DNA from 2 places in the Demequina lutea genome. Region 2 is predicted to be linked to the other one. Evidence: predicted binding sites of a transcription regulator. Region 2 holds the regulator's gene; the other holds the start of a gene.
The links. Region 2 encodes LexA, which represses DNA repair genes until DNA is damaged. Its sites were predicted from a motif close to TCGAACANNTGTTCGA; they were not measured.
Positions count from the first base shown of each region.

Region 1: imuA' (DnaE2-dependent mutagenesis accessory factor ImuA') is a predicted target of LexA. The motif match lies at 2,253-2,268, and genes of this name have one in related genera.

Region 1 is NZ_JACBZO010000001.1:1,744,949-1,748,812, forward strand. It holds gene BKA03_RS08465 (DNA polymerase Y family protein) at 1-1,503, opposite strand, end outside; gene imuA' (DnaE2-dependent mutagenesis accessory factor ImuA') at 1,500-2,201, opposite strand; partial or broken gene ribB (3,4-dihydroxy-2-butanone-4-phosphate synthase) at 2,466-3,062, shown strand; gene BKA03_RS08480 (RbsD/FucU family protein) at 3,202-3,642, shown strand; gene BKA03_RS08490 (ribokinase) at 3,806-3,864, shown strand, end outside.
Region 2 is NZ_JACBZO010000001.1:1,944,892-1,948,755, reverse strand. It holds gene BKA03_RS09450 (ATP-dependent DNA helicase) at 1-1,333, shown strand, start outside; gene BKA03_RS09445 (hypothetical protein) at 1,373-1,600, shown strand; gene lexA (transcriptional repressor LexA) at 1,664-2,362, opposite strand; gene BKA03_RS09435 (LysM peptidoglycan-binding domain-containing protein) at 2,555-2,854, shown strand; gene nrdR (transcriptional regulator NrdR) at 2,904-3,386, shown strand; gene BKA03_RS09425 (DEAD/DEAH box helicase) at 3,383-3,864, opposite strand, start outside.

The sequences.
Region 1 (3,864 bases), 200 kb from region 2:
CACGTGACCGGACGACGGGTGACGATGCGCGGCTCGAGCCACCCTGTCCCCTGGGTTCGCCTGCAGCCGCACCCACGTGGGAGGGGCGCTCACTGCGAGCCTCCTGTCCACCCGCACAGGACTCCCGCCCGCATCGAGAACGTGAATCTCGAGCGGAGACGCGAGGACCGTCGCGGGGGCGGGGTCGGGAACGCGGCCTGGCCACGGATGGCTGACTCGCCTCGCAGGCTCTCCCTCCTGTCCCCAGGCGAGAGCGTGAACCCTGTCGCGAGGTGTGCGGCCACCCTGCTCGCTCACGGCCAGCACGCCCTCGGGCCCCAACAGCCCCTGCAGCCTTTCCATGGCCCGATGCGCCCTGGCATCGGCGCCCGAGGTTCCTCCCCACAGGAACGACTGCTCGGCCCCGAGCGGCACCACGTCCTCGGCCGTGAGAGTCAGCGCCGTGAGCGGCGCGGGCTGCGGCGACGCCGTGCCTGTGCCAGTACCCGAAAGCCATCCCTCGAGCTGCCAACGCACCCTGTCCGCCATGTGCTTGGTGAAGGCCCCCGAGCGGCTTCCCACGTCGGTGCGCCACACCCGCACCAACTCGCCTCCCGTGACGGTCCTCGCCCCGATCCGCACGCGTGCGCATCTCGATGCGGCGGCCAACAAGGCAGCATCGAGTTGCCCCGCAACGTGGACTGCCACGAGCGCGAGCTGTTCGACCCTCTCGGCGGGTTCCTCGAACACATACTCGACGGCGATGTCTCCCTCGGCCCTACGCAATACGGGAGGCGCCACGTCCTCGCCCCTCGCCATGCGCTGCGCCCATGCGCCCACCTGTCCAAAGCGCGCCATGACATCGGCCGAGGGAAGCGCCGTGAAGTCCCCAAGCCTGGTCAGGCCGAGCCGCACTAGAACGCTGACGAGCTGCTCGACCTCGGCGCGCTGGGTGCGCTCCATCGTGGCGTGTACCAAGGTGTCGACCGGCAAGGGTGCCAAAAAGTCGTGGGACTGACCCCGCCTAATCAGGGAGTTCGCTCTCGCGGCCATCACGGCGGCCAACAGACCGTCCGCGATGCCCACGGACGACTCGTAACCGGCCTCCTCCACCACTCGCGTCACGAGCGCCTCCGCAAGCGCCTCCTCGGAGCCGTGAAAGCGCGCAGCCCCCTCCGAGGGAATCATGAGTAGCCCTGGACGCGATATCTCCACCCCAGACACCACGTTCTCCGCCGCCGCGGCGACGGCCTCGAACTCACGGGCATCGCGACCCTCGTCATGAGAAAGGATCGTGAGCTCCGGACAGGCCCGCTGCGCCAGGCGTTTACGCATCCCGCGACGCACCCCCGCCGCTCGGGCCGCCGCAGAGACGGCGAGCATCCCCTTTCCGTGCAGTACTGCGGCGGGGGCATCGGCCCCCATGCCCGCTTGCGCCATGGCAGCAACCACTGGCCAGTCGGGCACCCACAGGACGACGCGGCGCACGGTGGCGACCGTCGCATCGCGCAAAGGGACTCTCATGCGGCACCCGTTCCAAGCGCCCTGTCTTCCAAGGTTGCGAGCCTGACGGCGGCTCCGACCCTCACCGACTGGGTGTCCACGTCAAGGCAGACAACGACCCGCCTGGCGGTCCCCGTCGACCGGCCGGTGACCGCCACGGTCATGTCCCGCTCGCGCAGCCGGCCCTCGCCCGCGCCAAGGCCACACCATCTGACCCCGTCTACTGTCAGTTGGATGTGAGCCCCAGGCCATCGACCCGCAGCCACCACCACGCAGCCGCTTTCCCTGGCGCGCGCGGCCAACCGCCTGCGATCGGCATCAGAAATGGCGAGCCCCTGGCCCACCATCACCACGTCCACGTCGTCGATGCATACACCCAGCGTGGCGGGCGCTTGAACTCCCGGATACGGGATAAGCGCCACTCGAGCCAGGTCGATGCCGCGCCGCGCCGCCGCGAGCACGCCCACATTCGGCATCCCCACCATCGCCGTCCACGCACCATCCAGGGAAGCTCGCGCCACAAGGGCAAGCACAAGCGACGTGGAACCCTCAACCGCGATGACCTGCCCCTTGCGTAGGCCGCGAGGTAAGAGCGGAACGAGAGCGTCGTCAAGCGCGAGGAGGGGCCCTTCCGTCGCCTCGCGGTCGGCACCCATACGGGTTTCGACCGCTCTCAAGGCGGCGCGGGCGGCGGCCAGGCGAGTCCCTTGCGTCTCCACGATCACCTCCCAAGCGGTCGCTGACAGGGCGGCGGAGAACCCGCACGCCATTCGAACACTTGTTCGATTCTGCCATGGATGGCGGACATGCGCGAGACCCACTCAGTCCGCATCCGTCACACGTCAGTACTCCGCCGACCGCCCCGTATCAATCCGATATCATGGGAGCAGAAGCGCTCCCTCGGGCTTGGCCACGGCTGTGCCTGCCTGGGCCGCAAAAGCCAACGTTGAGCACGTTTCACCACGCCACGAGAGGAGCGGGCCATCAGCCTCGCTACCATTCCCGACGCCCTCGAGGCACTTAAAGAGGGACGCCCCGTCATCGTCGTCGACGATGAGGACCGCGAAAACGAGGGCGACATCGTGCTGGCCGCCCAGTACGCCACTCAGGAGTGGATTGCGTGGACCGTGCGCGTGTCCTCGGGTTTCATCTGCGCACCTCTCACGAACGAGATTGCCGACCGGTTGGCGCTGCCTCCCATGGTCGAACACAACGAAGACCCTCGCGGGACCGCGTACACCGTCACGGTGGATGCAGCGAACCGCCTCACGACCGGCATCAGTGCGGCCGACCGCGCCAACACGCTTCGTATCCTGGCCGACCCCACGTCAACGCCAAGCGCCCTCACCAGGCCGGGACACATCGTGCCCTTGCGCGCGGTCGACGGGGGAGTCCTTGTGAGGAACGGCCACACCGAGGCGGCCATCGATTTGTTGTTGCTTGCCGGGCTGGAACCCGCAGCGGCGATTTGCGAGGTGGTCGGCGACGACGGTGAGATGCTCCGCCTCGAGGGGCTTCTCGCTCTCGGCGAGCGCGACGACGTTCCCGTCATTGCGATCAAAGACCTCGTCGACTGGCTCATCGCGGCACGCGACGGTGTCGCCGCAGTTTCCGCCTAGAAATTCAACCTCGCGAAACCCTGCACAGCATTACCTCACGCGATGTGAGTGCGAGGACAATGGGTCATGTCCACGACGATGGCGATGAAGGCAGGCCGGCATGCTCAAGGGAATCGACCCCGTGCTCCACGGAGAGCTCTTGCACATCCTGGACGACATGGGTCACGGTGACCAACTCCTGCTCGTCGATCGCAACTACCCGGCCGCAGCATCGGGCAAGCCCGTCTTGAGGCTGGGCGAAATTGGGGTGGAGCGCGCGGCCCGCGCCATCTTGAGCGTCATGCCTTTGGATACGTTCCTTGACCACCCGCTCGAGCGCATGGAGGTCGACGGCGACCCCTCAATCGTCGCACCCGTACAGGCGGCCGTTCTTGAGATCGCGCGCGCTCACCACCCCGAGCCCCTCGAGTTCGGCATCGTGCCGCGATTGTGGTTCTATGAACGCGCCAAGGAGGTCTTCGCCGTGGTTCACACGCTGGAGGACCAACCGTATGGTTGCTTCATCCTGCACAAGGGCGTCATCTTCCCCGACGCCCCGTAGCCGCCACGTCTGGGCGTCAGTCACCCTCAACTAGCCGGTGAGCAGTCCCTAGGTCGGTGATCAGCACGTCGATCCACCCGCCCAAGGCGGCGCCTCGAATCGCATCAAGCTTTCGCCCATGTCAAGGCGGCGCGGTGTCAATACAGAGGAAAATGGGTAACGAATGAATACCGATCCACGGACCGACTCGCTATTCACGCGCGGGCCGCTGATCGTCCTCGG
Region 2 (3,864 bases):
CGCCGTGCTCGGCGTTCAGGCGACGAGTCACGACATGCTCGGCGAGCATGACGCCTTGATCGTCGACGAGGCGCATGAATTGGTTTCCAGGATCACGTCCTCCGCGACGCACGAATTGACGCCCAGGGTCGTCGAACGGGCGTCGACGAGGGCACGACGGATCGGCGTTCTCGCCGAGCACCTCGACAGGGCAGCTCGCGCTCTCGACGGCGCGTTGGGGGAGGAACGCATCGGGCTGCTGCGCGGTGGACCGTCGCCCGCGCTCGCCGAGGCCATCGAGCTGGTGCGTGCGGGGGCGCGCGAGGCCCTCAGCGCCGTCACCAAGCTGTCCAAGGAAGCAGGGGGAGCCAAGGACGCTGGGGCTGGTGTCAAGATGGCGAGCGCCGCGCTGACCGACATCGTCGACGTGTGCGGGGAGCTCCAGGCTGATGCCGGCCACTTCGTCGTGTGGCTGGCCTCGGCGGACGGCGACTACGACGCCGTCACTCCCGAGCGAGTACTCACGGCGCCCCTGAACGTGTCGGGGGTGATCTCGGACAAGCTACTTACCGACAAGCCCGCGGTGTTCACTTCGGCGACCCTCGCTTTGGGTGGCGGTTTTGATGCGGTGGCGAGGCACCTCGGCGTGGTGGATCCGGAGACCCTCGACGCGGGCAGCCCGTTCGACTACGCCAAGCAGGGAATTCTCTACGTCGCGGCTCACCTGCCGCGCCCAGGAATGGGAGGCATCTCCGATGAGGCGCTCGATGAGCTGGCCGCGCTGATCGAGGCGGCCGGGGGGCGAACTCTCGGCCTGTTCTCGTCCCACAAGGCGGCCCTGATGGCTACCGAGGCGATGCGCGAGCGGCTTGACGTGCCCGTGATGTACCAAAAGGACGACCAGGTCCCCACCTTGGTGCGCCAGTTTACCGAGGACCCACGCGCCTGCCTGTTTGGTTCTACGACCCTGTGGCAGGGTGTCGACGTCCCAGGCGCGACCGCGAGCCTCGTTGTCATTGATCGGATTCCCTTTCCGCGCCCCGACGAACCCATCTCGCAGGCCAGGACTGAGGCGGTAGGGCGCTCAGGCGGCAATGGATTCCTCGCGGTGAGCGCGACCCATGCCGCGCTCCTGCTTGCTCAGGGTGCGGGCAGACTCATTCGATCGGTCGACGACAGGGGAGTGGTCGCAGTGCTCGACCCCCGGCTCGCTACTGCGGGCTATCGGGGCTTCCTGACCAAGTCCCTCCCGCCGATGTGGGTGACCACCGACCGCGATGCCGTATTGGGTGCGCTGCGACGCCTCGACGAGGTCGCATCGGCCGACGCCTCGCGTGTGGTCGCGCCGAACTAGTGCCGGTTCTCGTACCCTGACCGTGGAGGTAATTTACCGATGACAGAAGACGTGCCGTCCGCCGATTTTGAGCGGGGCCAGCGTGCCGAAAGGGAGCGCTTCGCGGAGTACCTTGCGCACTTTGAACGGTCGAGCCGCGCCCTCGCTGATCAAGCGGTTACCGATGAGTCGCGGGTGTACCAAGTCACGATCGCCAACGCCATGAGGGCCATGAGCCAAGCGATCATGGGCGGCTTCCACTGGCAAGAATCGTGGCGCAAAGAGTAGGACGTCTCCGGCTCCTGTGCGTCAGCGGCGTGCGTGCAACGCCTGCCGCGCACGGCCGACGACCTACAGGCGCCTCATGACCGAGACAACCTTGCCCATGATTTGCGCGTGCGTGCCATCGATGGGCGTGTAGGCCGGGTTATGCGGCATGAGCCACACCTGGCCGTCTCGGCGCCGTAGCGTCTTGACCGTGGCCTCGTCGTCGAGCAGGGCCGCGACGATGTCGCCGTTCTCGGAATCGTTCTGACGTCTGACGACCACCCAGTCGCCGTCGCAAATGGCCGCGTCGATCATCGAATCGCCCGACACCTTGAGCATGAACAGTTCGCCGTCTCCCGTGAGTTGACGGGGGAGAGCGAAGATATCCTCCACCTGTTGGTCGGCGAGGATCGGTCCGCCGGCTGCGATGCGGCCGACGAGGGGGACCTGCACCACACGGTCGTCATCAACCATCGTCGAGTGTGAAGCGGAGGCGAGGGACACGACATCGGTGTCGTCTTCCGGCATGACGACCTCGAGAGCGCGCGGCCTGTTCGGGTCCTGACGCAAGAACCCTTTCGCCTGCAGCGCGGTGAGCTGATGCTTCACCGAGGAACTCGACGTGAGACCGACAACCTCCCCGATTTCGCGCATCGACGGTGGGTAGCCGCGTGTGGTCACCGAGTCGCGGATCGCCTCAAGAATGCGGCGCTGCCTGTCGGTGATGTCGCCGTGCGGCGAGGGGAACTCGTGGATAGTCGCGTCTTGGCCTTCCGCTGACATGCCGCTCCTCCTTTGTGGCCGACTCCGGACGTGGCCGGTGTCAGACCCTTGTGGTCCTCTAGTTGTCGACGGTAGGGCAATATGCCCCCGAAATCAAACAGGTGTTCGAGAAATACTTGTGCGTGTCGGCCAGGGGTGCTAGAAATAGAACAAGTGTTCGACGAACATGTGTTCGAGTGGAGAGGAGTGATCATGAGTATTCGTGTCGTGAAGACCGCAAAGATGAGGGCACGTCGGTGGGCGGCGGTGCTCGTTTTGGCCGTCGTTGCACTTGTGGTCGCCCCGCAAGCATTCGCGCAAGGCGGGTCGGCGTCCTCCGGCTCGAACACCTACGTCGTCGCCGAGGGCGAAACGCTGTGGTCCATCGCACAGTCGATCACTCCCGCGTCTCGCGATGTGCGCGACACAGTTGAGACGGTCAAGTCGATGAACCTGCTCGACTCGGCGAACATTCGGCCAGGCGATCAGCTGCTCGTGCCGATTTACGGCTGAGGTCCCGTTCCGGGTGGGCCACGGGCGCAGTCCGTGGGACACTCAGGGAATGCACTGCCCCTTTTGCCGACACGCAGATTCTCGCGTCATCGATTCGAGGACGGCCGACGACGGCTCGCTCATTCGCAGGCGCCGGCAGTGTCCCAACTGCGGCAAGAGATTTTCCACGGTCGAGGCGTTCTCGCTCTCCGTCGTGAAACGCTCTGGCGTGGTCGAGCCCTTCTCCAGAGACAAGATCATTTCCGGGGTTCGCAAGGCCTGCCAAGGCAGGCCCGTCTCAGACGATGACCTCGCGCTGCTCGCGCAGAAGGTCGAAGAGGCTATTCGCGACTCCGGACAGGCCGAGATCGACGCGCTCGATATTGGCCTGGCAATTCTCACTCCGCTGAGAGATCTCGACGAGATCGCCTACCTCAGGTTCGCGAGCGTATACCAGGCCTTTGATTCCCTCGAAGACTTTGACCGAGCGATCGCCGACCTCAGGCACGAGGACGCGGGCAAGGAACCTGCCGCGTCGGGCTCGACCGACTAGTCCTTCTTCTTGGGCCGGGCCTTGCCTCTCCGGCTTCCGGGCGGCTGGCGTCCCGTCGACTTGTTCTTGCTCTTGTGGGCCGCACCGTGGCCGGGTTCGCTTGCCGGAGGCGCAAAGTCGCGCCGCGGCGCGGAGCCGCGATTTTCCGTCGGCGAGTCATCGCGGCGAGCGGGCCGATCATCGCGGCCGCCCCATGCTGGCTTGGCGCCACGAGAATTGTCGCGGTTTCCTGCGTAGCCGCCACGATCGGTATTGCCTCGGTATCCACCGCGTGAGTCGTCCTTGCGAGGCGCCCAACCGGTACGGGACTGCGCGGCGGGGCGTTCACCACGGGAGTCGTCACGGTTGCCCTGGTACCCGGAGGTGCGTGCGGGGCGTTCACCACGGGAGTCGTCACGGTTGCCCTGGTACCCGGAGGTGCGTGCGGGGCGTTCACCACGGGAGTCGTCACGGTTGCCCTGGTACCCGGAGGTGCGTG